Regions from separate parts of the Arminella tumorigenes genome, predicted to be linked through region 1. Evidence: predicted binding sites of a transcription regulator. Region 1 holds the regulator's gene; each other region holds the start of a gene.
What was found. Region 1 encodes PhoB, which activates phosphate uptake and scavenging genes when phosphate is short. Its sites were predicted from a motif close to TGTCATNNANCTGTCAT; they were not measured.

Region 1 (9,689 bases):
CCTGGTGGGTAAAAACCTCGGGCGTGCTGCTGACAGCAGCGCAGCGTGACACCAGCGTCCGCAACCAGCCGGCACAGATCACTCCCGAAGGCGAAGACGCCAACGACAACAACGCCGATCTCGACTCCGGCAGCAATGCCGGGTTGGCGACGATCGATCCGCAGGACCGGTTCTCGGCCGACTGGATACAGATCTTCGGGCCGACCGATGCCGCAAAGGCTGTCAGCGGCACACAGGCGAAGATCGAAAACGCCTCGGAAAATGAAGGTCCGACAGTCCGTCTGACCTCGCAATCGCCTGACACCACCGGCAATGTCGCGATCCCCGTTCCAGCGGCTACCCTGCAGAAGCTCTCAGGCAAGCCGGTAACGGTTGCCATGACGCTGCAGGCGATCTCGGATGCCCCGACGCAGATCACGGTCGAATGCAGTTTCGGTACCTATGGCGGTTGCGGCCGTCACCGGTTCGATGTGACGCGCCAGAAGTCCGATGCGCTGTTCCAGCTGCGTTTCAACAAACCCCTGCCGGCTGATGCTTCCGGCAACCTCGTGTTCAATACGGATGTCGACGGCAAGTCGACCGGCGTCAATATCTACGCCATTCGCGTGCTGCCCGGAAACGAGGCGCCCTGAGGCGCCCCGTTCCCAATCATTTGAGGAAGCCTGGTCCCGAGCCCAGGATCTTCCTGTCGATCTCGCCGATGGCGCCTTTATCCTTCCCGGGATAGTCCAGCGTCGAAAGTATGTGCCGGATCAGGTTGAGGCGGGCGCGCCGCTTGTCGTTGGCGTGGAGAACGGTCCATGGCGAATAGTCCGTGTGGGTTTCCTTCAGCATCCGGTCGCGCTTCTCGCTGTAGTCGTCCCACTTGCCGAGGGCGGCGATATCCATGGATGACAGCTTCCAGACCTTGCGCGGATCGTGGCGCCGGTCGTGAAAGCGTTTCAGCTGCATTTCCCGGCCGATGTCGAGGTAGAACTTGAAGAACATGATGCCCTCATGCTCGACGATTTTCTCCATCTGCGGCGCCTGGTGAAGGAACTGCTCGTATTGTTCCGGCGTGCAAAACCCCATCACCGGCTCGACGCCGGCGCGGTTGTACCAGGAGCGGTCGAAAAGGACGAATTCGCCTGATGTCGGGAATTGGTCGACGTAGCGCTGGAAATACCATTGTCCGGCTTCGCGGTCGTTCGGCTTGCTGAGCGCCACGACCCGCGCAAGGCGTGGGTTCATGTGGGCGGACGTCGCAAAGATCGCACCGCCCTTGCCGGCAGCATCCCGGCCTTCGAAAATGGCCATGATCCGCTTGCCCGTCGCCTGCAACCAGAACTGTACCTTCACGAGTTCGATCTGAAGCGCTTTCAGATCGTCCATGTATTCGCTGCTTTTCAGCTTTTTCTTATAAGGAAAGTGGCCGGACGACAGCGCCTTGTCTGCGACCCAGTCGGGCAGAACGGGGTCGTCGACGTCGAAGATACGCCGTTTGCCGTGCAGCTCCAGCTCGACCACGCGGCTTTCGACTTCGTCTCCCATAGATCCTCCTCGGGCCCTTGGCCTGTATTTGCCTTCTGGGCTCAGTTCGTAAAAATTATAAACCGGCTCAGAAGACACATATTTACCGTGTCATTTCAAGCCTTCCGCCGACTACGGTCGTCGCGGAAGCACAACGGTTGCGGGACTGTGGATAGTGCTGAAAACTTCTGTCATGAATTTGCTATATCAGTCCGAGTCTTAGACGTGTGGACGTAGAATCGGACCGGCGGCGTTGGAAGAGAATACATCAATTTTAAATCGGCTCGGGCAGCGCTTGAAGCAGGAAAGAGCGATCCTGATTCTGGCCGTGCTGGTTGCCTTGCTGGCCATGGCGGAGGGTACCGACGTGGTCGCCATCCTCGCCGTGCTGCTGGTCGTGGTTGCCGTTGCCCTGTTGCGCGCACCCCTGGTGGCGCGCAGAGCGCAGCCGGCGAAAGTCGAGCCGGCGCCGGTGGATCTGGCGGCAGTCCTGAGGCCGATGACGGCAGGCCTCGCTGGTCTCGACATGCCCGTGCTGGTGCTGGATCGCGAGGCGTCGGTGTTCTATCAGAATCCTGCCGCAGAGCGGGCGCTCGACCTGTTCCCGATTGGCGCCCACCTGTCGGCAAAGCTGCGCTCGCCCGGCATTCTCGACATGGTGCGGGAAACGATTGCCACCGGCGTGCCCAACCAGATCGAGCATTCCGAGCGCCTGCCGTCGGAGCGTGTCTTCATCGTGCGGATTGCGCCTATCGAGCTGGCGCTTGCCGATCTCGGCAACCAGACTTTCTTCCTGCTGTCGTTCCGCGATGTCTCGGAGTTGCGTCATATCGACCGCATGCGGTCGGATTTCGTCGCCAACGCCAGCCATGAGTTGCGCACCCCCCTGGCCTCGCTGCGCGGCTTCATCGAGACCATCCAGGGGCCAGCGCGCAACGATCCCAAGGCGCAGGAGCGCTTTCTCGCGATCATGTTCGATCAGGCGACCCGCATGAGCCGGCTGGTCGATGATCTGCTGTCGCTGTCGCGGCTCGAGTTGAAGTCGCATCTGGCACCGGACCAGAAGGTCGATCTCGTGCCGCTGCTTGGCCATGTGCGCGATGCGCTTGTTCCGCTGGCGATGGATCTCGATGTCACCATCAATCTGCATATGCCATCAGGCAAGGCCGAAGTGACTGGTGACCGCGACGAACTGGTGCAGGTTTTCGAAAACCTGATCGAGAATGCCTGCAAGTATGGGCAGGAGGGCAAGCGCGTCGACGTGACATTGCGCAACAAGCCCGGCGAGCCGGTGGAGGTCACCGTGTCCGATAGCGGCGGCGGCATTCCGGCCGAACACGTGCCGCGCCTGACCGAGCGGTTTTATCGCGTCAGCGTCGAAAACAGTCGGTCCAAGAAGGGCACTGGCCTCGGGCTCGCCATCGTCAAGCACATCCTGACCCGTCACCGAGCCCGGCTGATCGTCAAATCCGAAGTCGGCCGCGGCACGGATTTCACCGTGCGCTTCTGAATAACCTGGTGGCGCTTTATTGGGCGCCGCGAAAACTGAATTAATTCAATGATTTCGATTGTCATAATTGTTTCATTGGCCTGACATAAAAGGGCGAGCATTAGGCCGATATCAAAAAGGGCCTCGAAAAGGCGAAACGCGTTGCCGTCGCCGCGCCGAGCAGACCTACGTTCCGTGACGCCTTTCAATTTGAGGATAGAAAATGGTTTCGACACACATTCATTCCGCCTACGACGAAGATTTGAAATTCCTGACGCGGCGCATCTCCGAGATGGGTGGCCTTGCCGAGCAGATGGTCGGTGAATCCGTCCGCGCTCTGGTCAATGGCGATGTCGGACTGGCCCAGAAGGTCATCTCTGACGATACGATCCTCGATCATGCCGAGCGCGAAGTCGGCGACAAGGCGATCCTGACAATCGCACGCCGCCAGCCGATGGCTGCCGACCTGCGCGAGATCATGGGCTCGATCCGGATTGCCGCCGATCTGGAACGCGTCGGAGATCTTGGCAAGAACACTGCCAAGCGTGTTATCGCTGTGCAGGGCACCGGCGTACCGCGCAGCTTGGCGCGCGGCATCGAGCATTTGTCAGAACTGGCGCTCGTCCAGTTGAAGGAAGTCCTCGACGTCTATACGACCCGCTCGCCCGACAAGGCTGTCTCCATCCGCGAGCGCGACGAGGAAATCGACGCGATGTACACCTCGCTGTTCCGCGAGATGCTGACCTACATGATGGAAGATCCGCGCAACATCACCACCTGCACGCATCTGCTGTTCTGCGCCAAGAACATCGAGCGCATCGGCGACCACGCCACCAACATCGCCGAGACGATTTTCTACATGGCGACCGGTGCATTGCCCGAGGGCGACCGCCCGAAGGACGATACTGCCAACACCGTCGGCGCCATGACGGAATAGGCCCGAAGGGTTTTTGAAGGAGAGCGGGCCCCATGGTTCCGAGAGTTGCCGTCGTAGAAGATGAAGAAGCGCTGAGCGTGTTGCTGCGCTATAACCTTGAAGCAGAAGGTTTCGAAGTCGATACGATCCTCAGAGGCGATGAAGCCGAGATGCGCTTGCAGGAGCGCATTCCGGATCTCCTGATCCTCGACTGGATGCTGCCGGGTGTTTCCGGCATCGAACTGTGCCGCCGCCTGCGCATGAAGCCGGAGACCGAGCGTCTGCCGATCATCATGCTGACGGCGCGTGGCGAAGAGAGCGAACGCGTCCGGGGCCTTTCCACGGGCGCAGACGACTATGTCGTCAAGCCGTTCTCTACGCCAGAACTGATGGCCCGCGTCCGCGCCATGCTGCGCCGCGCCCGCCCTGAAGTGCTCTCCAGCGTCCTTCGTTGCGGCGATATCGAACTCGACCGCGAGACGCACCGGGTTCATCGCAAGAGCCGCGAGGTTCGTCTCGGCCCGACAGAATTCCGCCTGCTGGAATTCCTGATGGCATCGCCAAGCCGTGTGTTTTCCCGCTCGCAACTGCTCGACGGCGTCTGGGGCCATGACATCTACGTCGACGAACGCACCGTCGACGTGCATGTCGGCCGGCTGCGCAAGGCTCTGAACTTTTCCAACATGCAGGACGTCATCCGCACAGTACGCGGCGCAGGCTACTCCATGGAAGTCTGAAGCTGTGCAGGTGACTAAAGTCCGCCGTTTCGCGGGTTGAAGCTATAAGGGTTGGCAATCGTGCATTGCCAGCCATCTGCCCGGGGTCATGCCGAAGGCCGCCCGGAAATGGCGGGTAAAATGTGCCTGATCGGCAAACCCCGCTTCTGCAGCTGCTCCGGCAAGGCTATAGCCGGCACCTAGCAGCCGCTTGGCTCGGTCAAGGCGGCGCATCACGAGATAGCGGTGCGGACTGGTGCCGAACGCACGCCGGAACTGCCGCGCCAGCTCGTATCGGTCCAAGCCGCTGATCGCCTCCAACGTTTCGGAACTGACACCCTCTTCGCAATGCTCGGTCAAAAAATCACGCGCCAGCATGACAGCTGGGCGATCGATTCTCGTGGGTGCTTTCCTCGGGTCGTCGGCCTGTCGGAAGAGTCCTGCCGTCAGCCGCGCAACCGCGTCGTCCATTGCCAGATCGTTCGGCGCATGGTCGAGATCCGACAGGATGTCCGCCAGCGCTGACAATAGGCCAGCGTCAGTCACGACGGGATCGCGGACGAAGGGCAGCGCCCGATTGCCCGCCTCGAGGAGGTCGACCAGCGCGGGCGGCAAATAGAGCATCCGGTAGATCAGTCCGTCGTCGGTGCCGGCCGCGCCATCGTGGACTTCATCGGGATGCAGCACGATCACGTTGCCGGGACGGCTGAAGCGCTCCGCGCCGCGATAGCGGAACGTCTGGACACCTCGAAGAGTGAGGCCCAGCGCATATGTGTCGTGTCTGTGCGGTGAAAAGCCTCTGCCATGAAAGCGCGCTTCCATGCGCTCGACGCCATGGCTGGAAGCAGCGATGCTCAGTCCGTCGCGAAAACCGCTCTTGCACGAACGTTCAAGACCGAGGGCATCGGCAGGCGCTATTCGATCGTCTCTTTCGATGCCTTCCATGGAGTTCTTGGACATGTTCGATACCAAAATCGCGATTGTCATCCGCCATGACCTTGCCACCTGGCAGAAGCTCAACGTCACTGCCTTTCTGGTGAGCGGGATCATTGCCCAGTCGCCGGAAATCATCGGCGAAGCATACCGGGATGCTCTGGGCCATGTCTACAATCCTATGAGCGTTCAGCCGATGGTCGTGCTTGTGGCGGATCAGGACGTATTGAGGACCATCCACAAGCGCGCGCTGGAGCGCCAGGCGAAAGTGTCTGCCTACATCGAAGAGATGTTCGCGACAGGTCACGATAAAGCCAACCGTGCCGTATTCCTCGAGTTCAGTCCCGACACCGCCAAGCTGGTCGGCATCGCGGTGCGGGGCGAAAAGAAGATCGTGGACAAGATCGTCAAAGGTGCGAGTTTGCATCCCTGACACGTTTCTGGGCCATAAAAACCTGAAACGCAAAACGGGCCTCGCGGCCCGTTCTTTGTTGTCGTCTTACCCGGCTTAGCGGGCGGCGCGGCGGCGCTCGTGAACTGGCTGATACGCCAACTTCTGGTGGTATGTGCAGTAAGGCGACTGGTCCGGCGATTCATGGCCGCAGAAGTGGAAGTCGTCCTTCAGCGGGTCGCCTACCGGCCACTTGCAGGTGCGTTCCGTCAGGTCCGTCAGGCCAATGCGGCGGGCAACCGGCGCGATGGCATTCGAGGATGGGCGAAATTGCACGGGCGCCGTAGCGTCGAGCTCGGCATCTTCCTTGACCGTGGCTACGCCTTCGGCACGGACCGTCGTGCGCGGAGCGGCAGGGCGGGCGCCAAAGGTTGTTGGCCGGGCCGGAGCGACGCTACGCTTGGTAGAGCGCGCCGTGGACGATGTGCCACCGGCCTTGGCTCGGCCTGGCAGGCAAAGTCGATGGACCTTGCCGATGACAGCGTTGCGGCTGACGCCGCCGAGCTGCGCCGCGATCTGGCTAGCGCTCAATCCTTCGGCCCATAATTTCGTGAGCCTTTCGACGCGCTCGTCCGTCCAATTCATGCTTGTCTCCGACTGCGTTCATGATGGCGGAATCCTTCGCCATTGCCTCGAATGCTATCGAGGCACAAAACGCTCTTAAATTGTGGTGACTAGGTCCGCCGCATTGCAGTCTAGTAATCAAGATTTAACCTAGTGTGAGGCTGACTCCGTGACAAGAGTCGCGGGAATCGAGGGGAATCGATTTCCAAGTTTTCCCCAACTTGCTGCCTACTGTGGTATTTCTGCAATAGCTTTAGCGCCTTCTCCAGACCCTCACGATATGGCTTTTGCCGCAAGGTTAAAATCAACTATTCGTTGACTAATCCACTGTTTGTTGACATGGTTCCGCGGAACGACAATAGTGCCCAGGCCGCCGCAAGGCGGCATTTTTCATTGCCGACGGCGGCGTTGCAGGACAACGGCCGTCACGTCCTGATCGATCGAAGGAATTGCGCCATGGCCGAAGCCGCGCCACTCTACGACACCTATATGCGCGCGCCACTGCGGTTCGAGCGAGGCGAGGGCGTATGGCTGATCACGGAAACGGGCGAGCGCTATCTGGATTTCGGCGCGGGCGTCGCCGTATCGTCGCTCGGTCATGGACACCCGCACCTCGTCGAAGCGCTGAAGACGCAGGCTGAAAAAGTCTGGCACCTGTCGAACCTCTATGAGGTCCCGGGCCAGGAAATGCTTGCCAGGCGGCTGACCGATGCGACTTTCGCCGACAAGGTGTTCTTCACCAATTCCGGCGCCGAAGCGCTCGAATGCGCCATCAAGACGGCCCGCCGCTATCAGTACTCGAAGGGTCATCCGGAAAAATTCCACATCATCACCTTTGAGGGCGCCTTCCACGGACGAACCCTGGCGACGATCGCTGCCGGCGGCCAGGAAAAATACCTCGAAGGCTTCGGCCCGAAGGCCCCTGGCTTCGACCAGGTCCCGTTCGGCGACCTCGAGGCTGTCAAGGCCGCGATCTCTGATGCGACCGCAGCGATCCTCATCGAGCCGGTGCAGGGCGAGGGCGGCGTTCGCCCGGTTGCCAAGGAGTTCATGCGTTCGCTTCGCGAACTCTGCGACGAGCACGGCCTGCTGCTGATCCTCGACGAGGTCCAGTCCGGCGTCGGTCGCTCGGGAAAATTCTTTTCCCATGAATGGTCTGGCATCACGCCTGACATCATGGCCGTGGCCAAGGGCATCGGTGGCGGCTTTCCGCTCGGTGCTTGTCTCGCGACTGCAGAAGCTGCCTCCGGTATGAAGGCCGGCACCCACGGCTCGACCTACGGCGGCAATCCGCTTGCCATGGCCGTCGGCGGCGCAGTGCTGGACGTCATCCTGGCTGAAGGCTTTCTGCAGCATGTCAACGACGTATCCCTGGTTTTCCGCCAGGGACTGGCATCGCTGAAGGACCGTTATCCCGACATCATCGAAGAGGTGCGCGGCCAGGGACTGCTGCTCGGTATCAAGGCGGCGATCCCGGCTGGCGAACTGCTGCAGGCCATCCGTGCCGAGCATCTGCTGGGCGTTCCCGCCGGCGATAACGTTATCCGGTTGCTGCCGCCCCTTATCGCCACTGCCGAAGACGCCCGCGAAGGTCTCGCCCGCGTAGAGCGTGCCGCAGAAGCATTGCGCGCCCAGAAATCCCGCAAATCGGCTTGAATTCTACGTCCGTGGGTTCGGGGCTTCGTGCCCGCCACGGGCGTTTTCATTTTTGGAGCACAGGTAGACATGGCCTCCCCGAAACATTTCCTCGATCTCTCGACTGTCGCGTCAGGCGACCTGCGCAAGATCCTCGACGACGCAATCCTCCGCAAGAAGGCGACCAAGGCGGGCACTGCCGGCCGGCCGCTGGAAGGCAAGATGCTGGCGATGATCTTCGAAAAGCCCTCGACCCGCACCCGCGTCTCGTTCGATGTCGGCATGCGCCAGCTCGGCGGCGAAACGCTGTTCCTCTCCGGTACCGAGATGCAGCTTGGCCGCGCCGAGACGATCGGCGATACCGCCAAGGTCCTGTCGCGCTACGTCGATGCCATCATGATCCGTACCACCCAGCATTCGCGCATGTTGGAAATGGCGGAGCACGCAACGGTGCCGGTCATCAACGCGCTCACCGACGATACCCATCCCTGCCAGGTGATGGCCGACATCATGACCTTCGAGGAGCACCGCGGTCCGATCAAGGGCAAGACGGTTGCCTGGTCCGGCGATGGCAACAATGTGCTGCATTCGCTGATCGAGGGATCGGCGCGTTTCGGCTATCGCATGAATATGGCGGTCCCCCTTGGCTCCGAGCCGAAGGATCACTATTTGAACTGGGCCCGCAATCAGGGCGCCGAGATCATGCTCAGCCATGATGCCGACCGTGCGGTCGCCGGGGCCGATTGCGTGGTGACCGATACCTGGGTTTCCATGAATCAGGAGCATCGGGCCCGTGGTCACAATGTCTTTCAGCCCTACCAGGTCAATGCGGCTCTGATGGCAGAGGCAGGAAAAGACGCTCTGTTCATGCATTGCCTGCCCGCCCACCGCGGCGAAGAGGTGACGGACGAGGTGATCGACGGCCCGCAATCCGTTGTATTCGACGAGGCGGAAAACCGCCTCCATGCGCAGAAGTCTATTCTCGCGTGGTGCCTGGGCGCGATCTGAGATCAACCAAGCCGCCGTTGCAGACGAGTGGCTGCCGTGGCGTGACCCGTCCGGCATCAAGGAGTAGACCCATGGCAGACAGTGCAGCAGCGCTGGGAGAGTTCGGCTACGCCGGCGACGATCACGTCGTTCCATTCCAGGTGGAGAGCCTGGATGTGCGCGGCCGTGCCGTCCAGCTCGGTCCGATGCTCGACACCATCCTCGAGCGCCACCATTATCCGGCGCCGGTGGCGAGGCTGCTGGCCGAAACCATCGTGCTCACGGTTCTGCTCGGCACATCGCTGAAGTTCGAAGGCAAGTTCACGGTCCAGACCAAGGGCGACGGACCGGTCGACCTGCTGGTGGCCGATTTCTCGACGCCGGAAAATGTCCGCGCCTATGCCCGTTTCGATGAGGAAGCACTGGCAGCCGCTATCAAGGCCGGAGAAACCGAGCCGGAGCAATTGCTCGGCAAGGGCATCCTCGCCT
Region 2 (9,689 bases), 860 kb from region 1:
CGATGGCGGCACCTTCGACTGGTCTGCATCCGGACATTATCCCATGCTGTCGGCGCCGCGCCCCGAATATAACGGCATGGTGCTACATGCCACCTTTGGCAACTTCGCCTTCGCGATTGCCTGCCGGGTGCTCGGCCTTCGAGATCTGGGTCCATCGATTGCGCCTTTCAACGCTTTCCTGATCCTGACGGGCATCGAGACGCTACCTCTGCGCATGCAACGCCATTGCGACAACGCGCTTGAAGTCGCCGGCTGGCTGAAGCGGCACCCAAAGGTTGCCTGGGTCAAGTACGCCGGTCTTGCCGACGATCCCAACCACGCCCTGCAGCAACGCTACTCGCCGAAGGGCGCCGGCGCCGTGTTCACCTTCGGCCTGAAGAACGGCTACGAGGCCGGAAAGACCTTCGTCGAGAGCCTGACACTGTTCTCGCATCTCGCCAATGTCGGCGACACCCGATCGCTTGTCATCCACCCTGCGTCCACCACCCACAAGCAACTGAGCGACGACCAGAAGACAGCCGCAGGTGCCGGCCCCGACGTCGTCCGGCTGTCGGTGGGCATCGAGGATGTGAAGGATATCATCGCGGATCTGGATCAGGCGTTGGCTAAGGTCTAGGAGCAGTCATCGCCATCGGAAACTGCCGTGTTGAAGAAGCAGGGCAGTTTCCTTCCTCTATTCCCCGCCCTCGATGCTCTTGTGCTAAAGGCAGAGCTGTCACCACGATCAGATGCGAGACTTTCGATGACCAACGCCATCAGCTTCGACGCCACTGCCACTGCTCCAGAAATCGGCGTGCCTGCCGCCGATCGCGTACTTTCCGGCAACCCACAGTTTCGGACATGGAGTCTCGACGAGGCCGAGGGTGGCGTTTACGCCGGCATCTGGGAGGCGACTCCGGGATCGTGGCGCGTTGTCTATGAGGAGTGGGAATACTTTTCCATTCTGTCCGGATACTCGATCGTGACAGAGGATGGCGGCGAGGCGCATCATCTTCGCGCGGGCGATCGCATGGTCTTGAAGCCCGGCTTCAGCGGAAGCTGGGAAGTGGTTGAAACGACTCGCAAGGATTATGTGGTGCGGCTTTAGGCGAGCGCCTGGCCTGCGGGCTGGTGCGTATACTAGACGATGATGGCTCTTGCACCCATGACGAGCGGCAGCCGCTGACTTAACAGCCCCGTTGGCGCTGTCTGCATTCCGTACCAGCGCCGCCGCGCACGCCCTGAAAACCGTGTCATTTGGCCATCATCAAACTGTCATCAAACTGAAACATTGCAACTATAGAGCCATCCATGTCGCCGGAAGAGGCGGCCGTGATGGATCGATGGACGGTCCGTTTGTGGCTCCCTTCCGCCCGCCATCCGATCATCACTCAAGGAAGTGAGACCCTTATGTTGAATTTGAAAATCCGCACCCTCTGCCTGAGCGCAGGCCTGGTCGTCACCATGACGGCTTCGGCCATGGCTGCCGACATCACCGGCGCTGGTTCGAGCTTCATCGCTCCGGTTCTGTCCAAGTGGGCCGAGGGTTACAAGGCTGCAACCAACAACGCCGTCAACTACCAGTCGGTTGGTTCGGGCGCCGGCATCAAGCAGCTCCTCGACAAGACCATCATCTTCGGCGCTTCGGACAAGCCGATGAGCGACGCCGATCTCGAGAAGAACGGCATTGCCCAGTTCCCGATGATCTCCGGCGGCATCGTCGTTTCCTATAACGTAGAAGGCGTAAAGCCGGGCGAACTGGTTCTCGATGGCGCCACTCTTGCCGACATCTTCCTTGGCAAGATTGCCAAGTGGGACGATGCTGCCATCAAGGCTCTCAACCCCAACGTAAAGCTGCCTTCCACGGCGATCTCCGTCGTTTACCGCGCTGACAGCTCTGGCACGACATTCAACTTCACCGACTACCTCTCAAAGGTTTCGCCGGATTGGAAGTCAAAGGTTGGCTCGAACACGGCTGTTGAATGGCCGGTCGGCTTCGGCGCCAAGGGTTCGGAAGGCGTTTCGACCACCGTTAACCAGACGGCTGGTTCGATCTCCTACGTTGAATACTCCTACGTCGTTGCCAACCACATCGGTTTCGCGAAGATGAAGAATTCTGCCGGCAAGGTTATCGAGCCTAGCCTTGAAACCTTCAAGGCTGCTGCTTCGAACGCCGATTGGGCACATGCCAAGAACTTCAACCTGATCCTTACAAATCAGCCGGGCGAAAACAGCTGGCCGATTGCAGCGTCTACCTGGGTCATGCTTTACAAGAAGCCTGCCGATCCTGCTGCCAACGCGGAAGCCCTGAAGTTCTTCAAGTGGGCCTACGAGAAGGGCCAGAAGTCGGCCACTGACATGTCCTACCTTGCTGTTCCGGAATCGGTTGCCAAGGTCGTGGAAGAGTCCTGGAAGAAAGATTTCGGCACCAAGTAATCTGTACTGACTGAAAACTGGCGGCGGACAGGGTATTGCCCTGTCCGCCTTTAATGACAGGACAAGGAGAAAGCGATGGCTGATGCGACCCAGACGGCTGGATTCCAGACCATGGAAACCTCCGCCGTCACCAGAAAATTCCGGACGCAGGATCGGATTTTCTATTTCATGACGCTCAGCTCGGCTTCTTTTGTCGTGCTTCTTCTGCTGGCGATCCTGACCGTTCTCGTCTTGGATGCTTTGCCAACCTTCCAGGCCTTCGGCTTCTCGTTCCTCTGGGGCACGAGGTGGAGCGCTCCATTGGAGATCTATGGCGCGGTGCCCGCCCTGGTCGGTACGCTGGTGAGCTCGCTTATCGCCATGCTGATTGCAGTTCCCCTGGGTATCGGTATTGCCATCTTCCTGACCGAGCTTTGCCCCGGCAGCCTGCGACGCCCGATCAGCACCGCCATCGAGCTCCTTGCCGGCGTTCCTTCGATCATCTACGGCATCGTCGGTCTTTTCATGATCGTGCCGCTGATGCAGACCTATGTTCTCCCTTTCCTTATGATGACCGTTGGCCAGGTGCCGTTGATCGGCTTGCTGTTCCAGCCGCCTGCGCCAGGCGTCGGCCTTTTGACGGCAAGCCTTGTGCTGGCCATCATGATCCTGCCGTTCATCACTGCGATTGCCCGCGACGTCTTCACCACCGTGCCGCCGATGCTGCGTGAATCCGCTTACGGCATGGGCATGAGCACCTGGGAAGTGGCACGCAATATCCTCATACCTTACACACGTCGCGGTCTGGTCGGCGGCATCATGCTCGGCCTTGGCCGCGCGCTCGGCGAAACGATGGCCGTTACCTTTGTCGTCGGCTCCGTTAGCCGCCTGCAGTCATCGATCATCTCGCCATCGACTACCATTTCCGCCCAGATCGCCAACAATTTCGGCGACGCCGACGGTCTGCAATTTTCGAGCCTGATGGCACTCGGCCTGCTCCTGTTCGTCCTTTCCTTCTGCGTGCTCGCAGTCGCGAGATGGATGATCGGCCGCGTCGACTCTTTTTGAGGAAGAAAGCCATGGAAAACGCAATTCGTCAGAGGATCATCTCTCGCCGCCAAATGACGAACCAGGTCATGATGGCCTTGTCGTTTCTCGCCGCTGTCCTCGGCATACTATTCCTGAGCGTGATCCTCGTGACCTTGGTTTATCGAGGTGTCACGGCACTCAGCCTCGACGTATTTACGATGTCGATCCCGGCTCAGGGCTCGCGCGGCGGCCTGCTGAACGCCATTTACGGTACCTTCATCGTGACCGGCCTTGCGACCCTGCTCGCTGCACCGATCGGCATTCTCGCCGGCACCTACCTGGTAGAATTCGCCAACGGCAGCAAGCTTGCCGAGGTCGCCAAGTTCATCAACGACATCCTGCTCTCGGCACCCTCGATCATCATCGGCGTCTTCGTTTACGGTGTCGTGGTCGTGCCTATGCATGGGAACTCCGCCATCGCCGGCATCCTCGCCTTGGCGCTGATCGCCCTTCCGGTCATCAACCGCACGACGCAGGACATGCTTCTGCTGGTGCCGAACTCGCTTCGCGAAGCAACGGCTGCGCTTGGCGCGCCACGCTGGAAAGCGATGACGACTGTGATATACAAGTCTGCCTGGTCGGGCATCCTGACCGGCATCCTGCTGGCCGTTGCCCGTATCAGTGGCGAGACCGCGCCGCTGCTGTTTACGGCCGGCTATAGCAAGTTCATGCAGGGGGGGCTGACCGGTCCGATCGCCACGCTGCCGGTTGCCATCAATACGCTGGCCGCTGATGCCGGTGAGGATCTGAAGCAATTGGCCTGGGCAGGCGCGCTGATCATCACTGTCGCCATTCTGGCCCTCAATATCATTGCCCGTTTTCTGAGTGGGCGCCGCCAGTGACGCAGCCGCCGAACGATAGGAACAAGACCATGAACATGAGCGACAACAACTTCCTGAGCGTTAATGCACAGTCGGGCAAGGGCGCAGTTTCCACTTCGGATATCGGCGACCTTCCAAAGCTTGATGTGAAGAACCTCGATTTCACCTATCAGAACGGGCATCGCGTTCTGAAGGGTGTGAACATGAGCATCAGCAAGAATGCCGTAACGGCGTTCATCGGTCCTTCGGGCTGCGGAAAGTCCACGCTGCTGCGCACCTTCAACCGCATGTATGATCTTTATCCGGGCCAGACGGCTTCCGGCGAGATCCTGCTGGACGGTCGAAACATCCTGAGCAAGGACGTCGACCTGAACGATCTGCGCGCCAAGGTCGGCATGGTGTTCCAGAAGCCGACGCCGTTCCCGATGTCGATCTATGAAAACGTTGCCTTCGGCATCCGCCTCTACGAGAAGATTTCCAAGGCTGAGATGGATGCGCGCGTCGAACAGGCGCTGACCGTCACCGCGCTGTGGGGCGAAGTGAAGGAAAAGCTGCACCAGAGCGGTCTCGGACTTTCCGGCGGCCAGCAGCAGCGCCTCTGCATCGCCCGCGCCATCGCCGTGAAGCCATCCGTACTGCTGCTGGACGAACCGACATCGGCACTCGACCCGATCTCGACTGCCAAGATCGAGGAACTGGTTGCGCAATTGAAGGGCGATTTCACCATCGTCATCGTCACGCACAACATGCAGCAGGCCAGCCGTATCTCCGACAAGACCGCCTTCATGTATCTCGGCGACCTGATCGAATACGGTGCCACCGACCAGATCTTCCAGGCGCCGAAGAACAAGCGTACCGAAGACTACATCACCGGCCGCTACGGCTGATATCTGCCTGTATCGTATTGCAAATGGCGCTCCGCAAGGGGCGCCATTTTTTGTTTGGATTTTGCAGCCAGTCGTCAACACTGTGCACTCGTCCTCGAAAATGCTGCAGGTTGCATTTCAGTCGCGCTGCGTTATCATCTACGCAAATCGGGATCATGGTAATGGTAGAAGACAATATCGACCTGGGGTTGATCGCCAAACTCGTTCAGAAGAACAACGATGAGATGCGCGGTCTTCGCAGAGAGGTGGCCGACATCCGGACACTATGCGTTCAAACATACGATTATCTGAACCGCAGCGATAGGCGTTACATGGAGCTACGCGACGATCTCGAGTTGATGATCAAAATGGAGGTAGGCGGTGCGATAACGCACGTCCACTCTGTCTTGGAGAACTCCCTGATGCGTATCGAGGGAAATATCGCCGATGTTTCAGTAAAAGTGGACGATCTCTCGGGCAGGATCTTCGCGGCCGAGAATAAACATTAGCGGGTAGCTAAAATCCCGCTCACCAGCGCAAATCCAGCCGCTCCAGTCCATGGAAATGATAGACGTCCTTGACCACAGGCGTCTTTGCCAGCCGCAATCCCGGCAGCCGCTCGAATAGGATCGGCAGCGCGATATTGAGCTCGAGGCGGGCGAGCGGTGCGCCGATGCAGAAATGGATACCGGCGCCGAAGGAGAGGTTGGGCGCTTCGCGGCGGTCGGGCTTGAATGTCAGCGGGTCGGAGAACTTTTTCGGGTCGAGGTTGGCGGCAGCAAGGATCATCGCCACCTTGTCGCCGCGCTGGAAGGTGACGCCATCGATGTCGGCAGTCTCCAGTGCCCACCGCTGGAAGATGTGCACCGGCGCGCAGAGCCTGAGCGTTTCCTCGACCGTGCGCTCGGTCGTGGCTTCGTTGGCAAACAGCGTCTTCGGGGACAGGCCGCTTTCGAGGATGACGCGAACCGAATTGCCTATCTGGTGGACGGTTGCCTCGTGGCCGGCGTTGAGCAACACGATCGTCGTCGACACCAGTTCCTCGTCGGTGAGATACTGGCCCTTGTGTTCCGTGGTGATCATGTGGCTCAGCAGGTCGTCGCGGGGTTCGGCGCGCCGCTCCCGGATCACCGATCTGACATAGTCGGCAAATTCCTTTGCGGCCGTGTCTGCGGCATCCTCGTCGGCACGCGTCCTGCCGAACATGTACATTCGCACATAGGCATGCGACCACTTCAGCAGTTGCGGCCCCATCTCGTCGGGAATGCCGATCATCCGGGCGATCATCGTTACCGGGATGATGTCGGCAAAAGCCGTGAGCAACTCCACTTCGCCATTCCCGGCAAAATTGTCGATCAGCCGGTTTGCCAGTTCTGCAATTTCCGGCTTCATCTTCTCGACGTGGCGTGACACGAAGGCCCGATTGATCAGCGTGCGCAGTCGCGTGTGCTCCGGCGGCTCTATCTCCAGCAGCGAATGCAGCTCGGCGGCATCGAAGTTGCGTAGATGGGGCAGCGGTTCGGCGAGGCCAATCTCGGCCCGGCTGGCGACGTGCAGGATCTGGCGGCCGAAGCGACGGTCCCGCAAAAGACCGTTCACGTGGTCGTAGCCGGTGACCGTCCAGAGCTTCTGCTCCTGCCAGTAGAACGTGGGACACTGCTCGTGCAGCGCCGCGTAGACGGCATTCGGGTTGGTGTAGAATGCAGGATCTTTGCCATCGAGAGAAACGTGGCGGGTGGCAGGATCGATACGGAGCATGGGAGGGATCTTCATGATACTGGCATTAGCCCAAACCGGCCCGCACGGGAAGCGCGTCGGAGCCCCTTTATCCTAGCTTCGCGCCAGCGTGCCGATCCGCTGCAGTGCCTGGATCTGGTCGTCGACAGTCGGCACCAGCTCGCCGGCTTCCTGTTCGCTCGACACACTATTTGCGGTTTCGGTAGCAGCCTCGCTGAATACCACCGTGCAATTGCGGCCCGCTCGCTTGGCGGCATAAAGCGCCCGGTCGGCAGCCCCGGTGAGCTTGTCCCAGTCTGCAGCCTCGGCAGTGGCAAGTGCCACGCCGACGCTGACGCTGGCACTGACGGCAGCACCCTCGATCTGCAATGGCGTACGGCAAAATTCGCTGCGGATCGTTTCCGCCACTGCTTCGGCTTCCGTCTGATCTGTCACGGTGATGAAAGCCATGAATTCCTCGCCGCCCATGCGACCGAGGGCACCCCCGCGTGGAAGGCACTTTCGCGTGATGGTGACGAATTCGCAAAGCACCTGGTCGCCTGTCTGGTGGCCATAGCGGTCGTTGATGCTCTTGAAGTGATCGAGATCGAACAATAGGGCGGCAATCAGACGAGAGGGAGACGTCGTCTCCCGTCTGAGAAGCCCAAAGAATTCCAGCAACCCGCGTCGGTTGAAGGCCGTGGTCAGCGAATCGTTCAGCGACAATGCGCGCCAGCGTCGCTGCGACCGCTGGACCAGAACATGGCCGGTCAGCACGACACCGATCGTGATCAGCAATGCATTCACGAGTACCGTGACGGTGCGGTAGGTGAGGGCCGCCTCTGGCGAGGGCCGGAAGACGACTGCAGAGAGGGCGATGACGAAGCACAGGGAGGCAAGTGTCATGAGGACGAAAGCCAGCGGCATGCGGGCTGCCTCGGGGCGGCTGGTCACCGGACGGACAGCTGCGGCAAGAAGGGTCGCGCTGGCAGCACTTGCCAGCAGGAAAAGAACAACGCGGTTGGCGAGATCGTCATGCACCCAGGGAAGACTGATGCCGATCAGCCAGATGGCCGGCGGCAGCAGCGCAGTCCACTCCGGCCGGCGCTTGTCGAACAGGCTGAAGCCGGCGATCCAGGCGCTCTGGCCGAGAAAGGTGAGTAGGTTGCCGAGATCGATTGTGAGAATATTGGGCATCAGGCCCTGGAGGCTGATCAGAGCATAGCCGACGGCGCGCGAGGCGAAGCCTATGGACCAGAGCAGGTAGAAGGACGATCTGCGGTCGCTGCGCCAGGCGAAGAACAAGACGACGGCAAGCGTCGTCGCTTCCGAACACCAGATCGTCAATCCCGTCGTGATATTGAACACAGGCTGCGCAACTCCATCTCGCGCAGCACCATGTCGTAAGAAACTGGCCAGCCGGTTAACGCGGACCGCAAATTACGCCCAGCGGCGGTGCAATCGCGGTACGGTTGCGTCAATACGGAGGGCCGGGATCCAACATTCATCGTTTCTTCACTCTGCCACGTCGAAAAGCTGTGGGCGCCCTCTGGCGTAACGCCGCATTAATAGCCATCTGTGACAAAGAGCCGTAACTGCAGCGTGAACTTCATTCGCATCCGCTTCTTGACGTTATCCTCTGGCGCGTCTTGAAGTACAGGGCGGTGACACTCTATGTAGGGGTGACGATTTTATTCGATTCCCGGTATTTCGCCGCCGGGCAAGTTTGACAGAGGACGCACATGAGAAATCCAGTCGATACCGCAATGGCTCTGGTCCCCATGGTTGTGGAGCAGACCAATCGGGGCGAACGGTCCTACGACATTTATTCGCGCCTTCTGAAAGAGCGCATCATCTTCATGACGGGTCAGGTCGAAGATCATATGGCGACGCTCGTTTGCGCGCAGCTGTTGTTCCTCGAGGCTGAGAACCCGAAGAAGGAGATTGCGATCTACATCAATTCTCCGGGCGGCGTCGTGACCGCCGGCATGGCCATCTACGACACCATGCAGTTCATCAAGCCGGCCGTCTCGACCCTGTGCATCGGTCAGGCGGCATCGATGGGCTCGCTGCTGCTGGCGGCCGGGCACAAGGACATGCGCTTCACCACGCCGAATTCCCGCATCATGGTTCACCAGCCTTCCGGCGGTTTCCAGGGGCAGGCATCGGACATCGAGCGCCACGCACGCGACATCATCAAGATGAAGCGCCGCCTGAATGAAATCTATGAAAAGCATTGCGGCCGCACCTATGAGGAAGTCGAGCAGACGCTCGATCGCGACCACTTCATGACCGCCGAAGAGGCCAAGGACTGGGGTCTGGTCGACAAGGTCCTGACGTCGCGCGCCGAAATGGAATCAGACGCCGAAGCGTGATTATTCACGGTGCGGTGTCTTCCAAGCCACAGTTCTATCCCATTTGTGATCAACGAGGGGGTTTCAACTGCGGTAGAAGAAGCTAATAGTAGGCTTTAACGCTATGTTTTGATTTTATGACATGGCGTTCGGATTCGACGGGGAATTCGTTGCCGCCGTGGCCCGTGCAGTGTGCGGACCACGTTCAGTACCCCTAGGAGCGCCTGCACCGGCTAAGCTCCAGTCCATGGAGTGGCGCAGGCGAGCGCAGAGAGTGGACCGCCATTTCGATTTGGAAATGCGGCGTGCTGGAAGGAAAGTGATATGAGCAAAGTCAGCGGCAGCAACGGCGGTGACTCCAAGAACACCCTGTATTGTTCTTTCTGCGGCAAGAGCCAGCACGAAGTCCGGAAGCTTATCGCCGGACCGACCGTCTTCATCTGCGATGA
Region 3 (9,689 bases), 1.0 Mb from region 1:
TCAACGAGTTCGAGCAGCTCTTCGTCGTCGACCTGGTCGACCTTGTTCAGGAACACGACGATGGCGGGAACGCCGACCTGACGGGCAAGCAGGATGTGCTCGCGGGTCTGGGGCATCGGGCCGTCGGCGGCCGAGCAGACCAGGATCGCGCCGTCCATCTGGGCAGCACCGGTGATCATGTTCTTGACGTAGTCGGCGTGGCCGGGGCAGTCGACGTGTGCATAGTGACGGGCAGGCGTTTCGTATTCGACGTGTGCCGTCGAGATCGTGATGCCGCGTGCCTTTTCTTCCGGTGCAGCGTCGATCTGGTCGTAACGCTTGTATTCGCCGAAATACTTGGTGATCGCTGCCGTCAGAGACGTCTTGCCGTGGTCAACGTGGCCAATCGTGCCGATGTTAACGTGCGGCTTGTTGCGCTCAAACTTACTCTTTGCCATTTCGGCTCTCCGTTATCTCTTCCCGTACAGGGATTATTCTTGTTTCGGTCAATTGGTATTCCGGTTATTTCTGACCGGAATACTTTGCCTGGATTTCAGTGGCTACATTCGACGGAACCGGCGAATAATGATCGAACGTCATCGTGTACTGAGCGCGGCCCTGAGACATCGAGCGCAGGTTGTCGACGTACTTGAACATGTTCGCGAGCGGAACATTGGCGTTGATGACAACGGCAATACCGCGGCTTTCCTGGCCCTGGATCTGACCACGACGCGAGTTCAGGTCGCCAATGACGTCGCCGACGTAATCTTCAGGCGTAACGACTTCGACCTTCATCATCGGCTCGAGAAGCTGAGCGCCAGCCTTCTTTGCCGCTTCACGGAAGCAGGCGCGGGAGGCGATTTCGAAGGCGAGGACCGAGGAGTCGACGTCATGGAAGGCACCGTCGATGAGGGTAGCCTTGACGCCGAGCATCGGGAAGCCAGCAAGCGGACCGGACGACATGACGCTTTCGATGCCCTTCTGAACGCCCGGGATATATTCCTTCGGAATAGAGCCGCCAACGATCTTGGATTCGAACTTGAATTCGTCGCCATCAGGGTTCGGTTCGAAGACGATCTTGACGCGCGCGAACTGGCCGGTACCACCGGACTGCTTCTTGTGCGTGTAGTCTTCTTCGTGCTTCTTCGTGATGGTTTCGCGGTAGGCAACCTGCGGCGCACCGACGGTGGCTTCTACCTTGAATTCGCGGCGCATGCGGTCGACGAGGATGTCGAGGTGCAATTCGCCCATGCCGGCAATGATCGTCTGGCCCGATTCTTCGTCCGTCTTGACGCGGAAAGAAGGATCTTCAGCAGCCAGGCGGTTGAGCGCGAGGCCCATCTTTTCCTGGTCGCCCTTGGTCTTCGGCTCGATGGCGATCTGGATGACCGGCTCGGGGAATTCCATGCGCTCGAGGATAACCTGGTGCAACGGATCGCAAAGCGTGTCGCCCGTTGTGGTTTCCTTGAGGCCTGCGAGAGCAACGATGTCGCCGGCGAAGGCTTCTTCGATGTCTTCACGGGAGTTCGAGTGCATCTGCAGCATGCGGCCGATGCGCTCGCGCTTTTCCTTGACCGTGTTCATCACCGCCGTGCCCTTTGTGAGCTTGCCGGAGTAGATACGGGCAAAGGTGAGCGAACCGACGAAGGGGTCGTTCATGATCTTGAAGGCGAGCATCGAAAGCGGCTCTTCATCCGAAGGATGACGGGCAATTTCGAGTTCTGTCTTCACGTCGATGCCAGCGATCGAAGGAATGTCGAGCGGCGAAGGCAGGTAGTCGACAACGGCGTCGAGCAAAGGCTGAACGCCCTTGTTCTTGAAGGCCGTGCCGCAGAACATCGGATGGAACTTGACATCGATGGTGCCGCGACGAACGAGTTCGCGGATCTTCTCGTTGTCAGGCATGATGCCTTCGAGATAGGCTTCCGTCGCAGCTTCATCGATATCGACGACCTGCTCGATCATCTTTTCGCGATATTCCTGCGCCTTTGCCTTCATGTCTTCCGGGATCTCGGTGACATCCCACTGAGCGCCGAGCGACTCGTCGCGCCAGATCAGGGCGTTCATCTCGACCAGGTCGATAACACCGATGAAATCGCTTTCAGCGCCGATTGGCAGCTGCATGACAACCGCGATGGCACCCAGGCGGGTCTTGATCATCTCGACCGAGCGATAGAAATCGGCGCCGGTCTTGTCCATCTTGTTGCAGAAGATCATCCGCGGGACGTTGTACTTCTCGGCCTGACGCCAGACGGTTTCCGTCTGCGGCTCTACACCGGCGTTGGCATCGAGAAGAGCAATCGCACCGTCGAGGACACGCAGCGAACGCTCGACTTCAATCGTGAAGTCGACGTGGCCGGGGGTGTCGATGATGTTGAAGCGGCGGGTCTTGCCGTCCCGACCCTTCCAGTAGGTCGTGGTAGCAGCAGAGGTAATCGTGATCCCACGTTCCTGCTCCTGCTCCATCCAGTCCATCGTGGCTGCGCCGTCGTGAACTTCGCCGATCTTGTGCGACTTGCCGGTGTAATAAAGAATACGCTCGGTGGTCGTGGTCTTACCGGCGTCGATATGCGCCATGATACCGAAATTGCGGTAGTCTTCGATTTTATATTCGCGAGCCATAATGGACTGCCTTTCGGATACCGTTCGAGATTACCAGCGATAGTGCGAGAACGCACGGTTGGCATCGGCCATCTTGTGCGTGTCTTCGCGCTTCTTGACGGCGCTGCCACGGTTGTTGGAGGCGTCCAGCAGTTCGCCCGAGAGACGGTCGACCATGGTGGTTTCGTTACGCTTGCGGGCAGCAGTGATCAGCCAGCGGATAGCAAGTGCCTGGCGGCGCTCTGGGCGCACGTCAACAGGAACCTGGTATGTCGCACCACCGACGCGGCGCGAACGGACTTCGACGTGCGGAGCGATGTTGTCGAGCGCAGAGTGGAACACGACGAGCGGATCCTGCTTGGACTTGCCCTGGACGTTTTCGAACGCGCCGTAAACGATCGTTTCAGCGACCGACTTCTTGCCGTGCAGCATGATCGCATTCATGAACTTCGTAACGATCAGATCGCCGAACTTAGGGTCCGGATTGATCTCGCGCTTTTCAGCTTTGTGACGTCTTGACATAGTTTTGTCTCTTCAAATGTTGCCGGCGCCTTATCACGCGGAGAACCTCGCGCAGCACCTTAAATTCTGAACCCGAAATTACTTCGGACGCTTTGCGCCATACTTGGAACGGCGCTGCTTGCGGTTCTTGACACCCTGGGTATCGAGAACGCCGCGGATGATGTGGTAACGAACGCCCGGCAAGTCCTTTACGCGGCCGCCACGGATCATGACGACAGAGTGTTCCTGAAGGTTATGGCCTTCACCAGGAATGTAGCCGATGACTTCGAAGCCATTGGTCAGGCGGATCTTGGCAACCTTACGCAGAGCCGAGTTAGGCTTCTTCGGGGTCGTCGTGTAAACGCGTGTGCAAACGCCACGCTTCTGCGGGTTTTCCTGAAGTGCAGGAACCTTATTGCGCTTTACCTGTGCCTGGCGAGGCTTGCGGATCAGCTGGTTTACGGTAGGCATTCAACCATCCCTTAAAATCTTGTCTCAACACCCTTGCGGGCATAACATTCGCCGTTTCCGGCAGCACCACACGTATCGGTAATGCACAAAACGTGGCCCGACCCGCTTTCACGGATGGACCACATCAAAGCAGAGGACGCCAGTTTATGGCGTCATGCGTGCGGAAAACCTGTATTCAACGTGCGTTTAGAACCTTGTTTGAGGTGATCTCCAGAGCGTGTCGCTCCGAACAGCCATGCCTCACATCTGTTCTGATGGGGCGGGTACTACTGGCTTCAAGGCCTTTCGTCAAGGCCGGACACAAAATTATCTTGGCGCTTCGCTCACCAAACCCCTGGAAAGCAGCGCTTTAGAGGCCAATTATAGGGGAAATGCGGTGCCGGTGACAAGATAGACTTTGGCATGGCATTGAAAGCCTATAAGGAATCGACCACCGGCCGTACACGCCAGGGCTACAGCAACCCTAGATTCGCAAGATCGAATCGACTCGCCTGAGGAACTCCCCGATGATCACCAATCCGGACAACGACAACAACTATGACGGCCCAATGGTTTTCATCATCATCGGCAAGGGCTACGAGACCGATGGCGGCGAAGGTGTCGAACTGCATGTCATGCTGAGGGCCGCAGACGACGACACCGCCGTACGCGAGGCGCTCAACGCCCTCTCCGAGGAAGGCTTCATCGAAGCCGATCTTGACCAGATCGGCATGCTCACGGAAGTCCCCACCGAGGAGCCCCACGCATCAGCCTACAACGGCGCGCTTGAAGGCGAAGTGGCGATCATCCGGTTCCGGTGAATGCAACGGAGCCTGATGCGCTGAAGGGCTTGGTTTACGGGGCTCTGCGTATGCTAGTGGCCGATCTAGCTTGCCCATCATCCTTCCTAACAAAACTGTCACACAGCTAAAACACTCCCTTGATACCTGCGCAGCGTGTCACTGCATCAGGGGAGCCACCATGCAACACTTTGCCAAGATCTGCGCCATCAGCCTCGCTTTCACCGTCGGTATCGCCCTGCCCTCGTTTGCCGAGGATGCCAAGGCCAAGCCGTTTACCGATGCCAAGGAGGTCAATCTCCTTGTGCTGTTGCCACCACCACCCGCCAATGACTCTGCGCAGATGAAGGCCGAGCTCGGCGAGATCCTGACCCTTCAGGTTACCCGCACACCGGAGCAGTCGGCTCGCGCCGTTGCCGACGCCGAGGAAAATGTCTGGCGCTTTGCTGATGTCATCGACAGCCCGAAGTTCACCATGGAAAACCTGCCGAAGTTCACGGCCTTCTTCGATCGCATCGTCGAAACCGAAGGCGCTGTCACCGATCCGGCCAAGAAGGTCTGGAACCGCCCTCGCCCGCATCTCTATAGCGATCTCGTGCACCCGGTCGTGCCGCTGTCGAAGTCCGGCTCCTATCCCTCCGGCCATACGACGGTCGGAACCCTGATGGGGATCGTGCTTTCCAACATGCTGCCGGAAAAGAAAGCCGCGCTGATGGCGCGTGCCTGGGAATATGGCCATAACCGCATGGTTGGCGGTATCCATTACGCCACCGATATCGAAGCCGGCCGCATCTCCGGCACGGTCATCGCATCGACGATCATGACCCATGACGACTACAAGACGGAATTCGAAGCGGCCAAGGCCGAGTTGCGTACCGCGGTGGGCATGTGAGATAGCCGAAGTTTATGTGATGGGGCCGCCGGCAAACCGGCGGCCCTTTCTTTTATCGTCAGCACCGTCCGTCATCCTCGGGCTTGTCCCGAGGATAGAATCTACCGGCGATTTCTAGTGATTGCAGATCCTCGGGACACTCCCGAGGATGACGGCGGAGTTGGCCTGATACCGCTACGCTACCAATCTCTGCCGCGTCATCTAGCGAACACGAAAAACGCAAAACACCGCCCGGAAGGCTCCGGGCGGTGTTTTTGTGTCTTGACCCTGGGGCCGCCGATTACTCGGCGGCTGGGGCCTTTTCGTTGAGGTTCTGCAGCATCGGCGTGGCGACGGCCGATCCGGAGCCCTTGCGGCGCTCTTCGAGGATCAGTTCGTCGCGCGCCGTGGCGATGCGGCGGATCTGCGTCATGGTACCACCGGTACCGGCCGGGATAAGGCGGCCGACGATGACGTTTTCCTTCAGGCCCTGCAGGCCATCGGTCTTGCCGGCGATTGCAGCTTCCGTCAGCACCTTCGTCGTTTCCTGGAAGGACGCGGCGGAGATGAAGGACGGCGTCTGCAGCGACGCCTTGGTGATGCCGAGCAGAACCGGATCGCCGTAGGCAGGCTTCTTGCCTTCCTCGATCAAGCGGTCGTTGTTGTCTTCCAGCTCGATACGGTCGACGTTATCGCCGACGATATAGTGGCTGTCGCCCGCATCGGTGATTTCCACCTTCTGCAGCATCTGACGAACAATCACTTCGATGTGCTTGTCGTTGATGACAACGCCCTGCAGACGATAGACTTCCTGGATTTCGTTGACCAGGTACGAAGCGAGTGCCTCGACGCCCTTGATCGCCAGGATGTCGTGCGGTGCCGGGTTACCGTCGAGGATGTAATCACCCTTTTCGATGTAGTCGCCGTCCTGAAGATGGAAGGGCTTGCCCTTCGGGATCAGGTATTCGACTGGCTCGACGCCGTCTTCCGCAGGCTCGATGATGACGCGACGCTTGTTCTTGTAGTCGCGGCCGAGACGGATCGTGCCATCGATTTCGGCGATGACAGCGTGGTCCTTCGGACGACGGGCTTCGAACAATTCGGCGACGCGCGGCAGACCGCCGGTAATGTCCTTGGTCTTGGCGCTTTCCAGCGGCGAGCGGGCAAGAACGTCACCCTGGGATACCTTCTGGCCTGGCTCGACCGAGAGAATAGCCTCGACCGAGAGGAAGAAGCGGGCATCGGTACCGCGGGGCAGCTTTGCAACATTGCCGCTGGCGTCCTTGATGACGATCGCCGGCTTGAGGTCCGAACCGCGTGGGGTCGAACGCCAGTCGATGACCTGACGCTTTGTGATGCCTGTCGCTTCGTCGGTGGCTTCCAGAACAGACAGACCGTCGACGACGTCTTCGAACTGAACCGTACCGGCCAGTTCCGTCATGATCGGACGTGTGTAGGGGTCCCACTCTGCGAGGCGCTGTCCACGACGAACCTTGTCACCATCATCCACATAGATCTTGGAACCGTAGGCGACGCGCTGCGAGGAGCGCTCGACACCGCGTTCGTCGAGGATCTGGATCGTCATGTTGCGGCCCATGGCGACGAGAACGCCGTCAGAGTTGCGCAACATGTTACGGTTCTTCAGCTGCGCCGTACCTTCGTAGGACGCTTCGAGGAACGACTGGTCGACCACGGTTGCCGTGCCGCCCAAGTGGAAGGTACGCATGGTCAGCTGGGTGCCTGGTTCACCGATTGACTGCGCGGCGATGACGCCGACAGCTTCACCGATGTTGACCGGCGTACCACGGGCCAGATCTCGGCCGTAGCAGACGCCACAAACGCCCGTCTGGATTTCGCAGGTCAGCGCAGAACGAATACGGATCGACTGGATGCCGGCCTTTTCGATCTCGATGACATCTGGCTCGAGGATCATCTTGCCAGCATCGACGATGCGCTCGCCCGTAACCGGGTGATCGATATCGTCCAGCGCCGTGCGGCCGAGGATACGGACACCGATGGAGGCAACGACCTGACCGGCATCGACGATGGCGGTCATGGTGAGGCCCGACTCTGTACCGCAATCGACGTGCGTTACGATGCAATCCTGCGCAACGTCGACGAGACGGCGCGTCAGGTAACCGGAGTTGGCTGTCTTCAGGGCGGTGTCTGCAAGACCCTTGCGGGCGCCGTGGGTCGAGTTGAAGTACTCGTTAACGGTCAGGCCTTCCTTGAAGTTCGAGATGATCGGCGTCTCGATGATTTCGCCCGAAGGCTTGGCCATCAGGCCGCGCATGCCGCCCAGCTGGCGCATCTGGTTCGGAGAACCGCGGGCACCGGAGTGGGACATCATGTAAATCGCGTTCATCGGCTTCTGGCGACCGGTGGCCTCGTCGAACTCGACGGCCTTGATCCGGGCCATCATGTCTTCAGCGACCTTTTCAGTAGCCTTGCCCCATGCGTCGACGACCTTGTTGTACTTTTCGCCTTGGGTAATCAGGCCGTCATTGTACTGCTGTTCGTATTCCTTCACCAGGCTTTCGGTGTCACCGACGATCTTGGCCTTGGTTTCCGGAATGACCATGTCGTCCTTGCCGAACGAGATGCCGGCGCGGCAGGCGTGAGCGAAGCCGAGCTGCATGATACGGTCGCAGAAAATGACCGTGTCCTTCTGGCCGCAGTGACGGTAGACCGTGTCGATCATCTTGGAGATGTTCTTCTTGGTCATTTCCTGGTTGCAGGTTTCGTAAGGAACCTTGAATGCCTTCGGCAGAAGTTCGCCGATGAGCATGCGGCCAGGCGTCGTTTCATAGATCTTCGAATAAGGCTTGCCCTCTTCGTCAATCGACTTGAAGCGGCCACGCACCTTGGAGTGCAGCGTGACGACCTTGTTTTCAAGGGCGTGATGCAGCTCGCCAAGATCCGAGAAGGCCATGCCTTCGCCCGGCTCGTTCTGGTTCATGATCGACAGATAGTAGAGGCCGAGAACCATGTCCTGCGACGGCACGATGATCGGTGCGCCGTTTGCAGGGTGCAGGATGTTGTTGGTCGACATCATCAGGACGCGTGCTTCAAGCTGGGCTTCCAGCGAGAGCGGCACGTGAACAGCCATCTGGTCGCCGTCGAAGTCGGCGTTGAAGGCCGTGCAGACGAGCGGGTGCAACTGGATGGCCTTGCCTTCGACCAGCATGGGCTCGAATGCCTGGATGCCGAGACGGTGAAGCGTCGGCGCACGGTTCAGGAGAACCGGGTGCTCGCGGATGACCTCGTCGAGGATATCCCAGACTTCCGGCTTTTCCTTCTCGACCAGCTTCTTCGCCTGCTTGACGGTCGAGGAGTAACCCTTGGCGTCGAGACGGGCGTAGATGAACGGCTTGAACAGTTCGAGCGCCATCTTCTTCGGCAGGCCGCACTGGTGCAGCTTCAGTTCAGGACCCGTCACGATAACCGAACGGCCCGAATAGTCTACGCGCTTGCCGAGCAGGTTCTGGCGGAAGCGGCCCTGCTTGCCCTTGAGCATGTCGGAGAGCGACTTCAGAGGACGCTTGTTAGCACCCGTGATGACGCGACCGCGGCGGCCGTTGTCGAACAGCGCATCTACGGATTCCTGCAGCATGCGCTTTTCGTTGCGGATGATGATGCCGGGCGCACGAAGCTCGATCAGGCGCTTCAGGCGGTTGTTGCGGTTGATAACGCGGCGATAGAGATCGTTCAGGTCGGAGGTCGCAAAGCGGCCGCCGTCCAGTGGCACCAGCGGACGCAGGTCCGGCGGGATCACGGGAACGATCTTCATGATCATCCATTCCGGGCGATTGCCAGATTCCATGAAGTTCTCAACGATCTTGAGACGCTTCATCAGCTTCTTCTGCTTCAGGTCCGACGTGGTGTCGGCGAGATCCTGGCGCAGATCGCCAGCGATCTTTTCGAGATCCATGGAGGCCAGCAATTCGAAGATGGCTTCGGCGCCGATCATCGCTGTGAACTGGTCTTCGCCGTATTCGTCAACGGCAAGCATGTACTCTTCTTCCGAGAGCATGTGATGCTCCTTCAGAGCAGTCAGGCCTGGCTCAGTGACGATGTAGTTTTCGAAGTACAGGACGCGTTCAACGTCTTTCAACGTCATGTCGAGCAACGTCGAGATGCGCGATGGCAGCGACTTCAGGAACCAGATGTGGGCAACGGGTGCCGCCAGTTCGATATGGCCCATGCGCTCGCGACGAACGCGTGACAGCGTCACTTCGACGCCGCACTTTTCGCAGATGATGCCCTTGTACTTCATGCGCTTGTACTTGCCGCACAAGCATTCGTAGTCCTTGATCGGTCCGAAGATCCGCGCGCAGAACAGACCATCGCGCTCAGGCTTGAACGTACGATAGTTGATGGTTTCTGGCTTCTTGATCTCACCGTACGACCAGGAGAGGATCTTCTCCGGCGATGCGATGGAAATTCGAATTGAATCGAAGTTCTGTGCAGGCACCTGCGGATTGAAA

Region 2: the regulator PhoB is predicted to act here: its motif matches at 1,242-1,258, upstream of pstS (phosphate ABC transporter substrate-binding protein PstS).
Region 3: the regulator PhoB is predicted to act here: its motif matches at 4,438-4,454, upstream of PR017_RS05590 (acid phosphatase).

What each region holds. Positions count from the first base shown of each region.
Region 1 is NZ_CP117255.1:114,098-123,786, forward strand. It holds gene PR017_RS00590 (hypothetical protein) at 1-632, shown strand, start outside; gene ppk2 (polyphosphate kinase 2) at 649-1,530, opposite strand; gene phoR (phosphate regulon sensor histidine kinase PhoR) at 1,763-3,019, shown strand; gene phoU (phosphate signaling complex protein PhoU) at 3,222-3,935, shown strand; gene phoB (phosphate regulon transcriptional regulator PhoB) at 3,968-4,651, shown strand; gene PR017_RS00615 (AraC family transcriptional regulator) at 4,694-5,590, opposite strand; gene PR017_RS00620 (DUF2000 family protein) at 5,589-5,996, shown strand; gene PR017_RS00625 (GcrA family cell cycle regulator) at 6,072-6,599, opposite strand; gene PR017_RS00630 (aspartate aminotransferase family protein) at 7,035-8,234, shown strand; gene argF (ornithine carbamoyltransferase) at 8,304-9,221, shown strand; gene PR017_RS00640 (Hsp33 family molecular chaperone) at 9,293-9,689, shown strand, end outside.
Region 2 is NZ_CP117255.1:977,328-987,016, forward strand. It holds gene PR017_RS04850 (O-acetylhomoserine aminocarboxypropyltransferase) at 1-616, shown strand, start outside; gene PR017_RS04855 (cupin domain-containing protein) at 743-1,087, shown strand; gene pstS (phosphate ABC transporter substrate-binding protein PstS) at 1,390-2,415, shown strand; gene pstC (phosphate ABC transporter permease subunit PstC) at 2,491-3,462, shown strand; gene pstA (phosphate ABC transporter permease PstA) at 3,474-4,325, shown strand; gene pstB (phosphate ABC transporter ATP-binding protein PstB) at 4,355-5,191, shown strand; gene PR017_RS04880 (hypothetical protein) at 5,353-5,679, shown strand; gene PR017_RS04885 (cytochrome P450) at 5,699-6,943, opposite strand; gene PR017_RS04890 (GGDEF domain-containing protein) at 7,001-8,254, opposite strand; gene clpP (ATP-dependent Clp endopeptidase proteolytic subunit ClpP) at 8,629-9,261, shown strand; gene clpX (ATP-dependent Clp protease ATP-binding subunit ClpX) at 9,565-9,689, shown strand, end outside.
Region 3 is NZ_CP117255.1:1,119,984-1,129,672, reverse strand. It holds gene tuf (elongation factor Tu) at 1-437, opposite strand, end outside; gene fusA (elongation factor G) at 502-2,601, opposite strand; gene rpsG (30S ribosomal protein S7) at 2,632-3,102, opposite strand; gene rpsL (30S ribosomal protein S12) at 3,181-3,552, opposite strand; gene PR017_RS05595 (transcriptional regulator) at 4,059-4,352, shown strand; gene PR017_RS05590 (acid phosphatase) at 4,513-5,223, shown strand; gene rpoC (DNA-directed RNA polymerase subunit beta') at 5,504-9,689, opposite strand, start outside.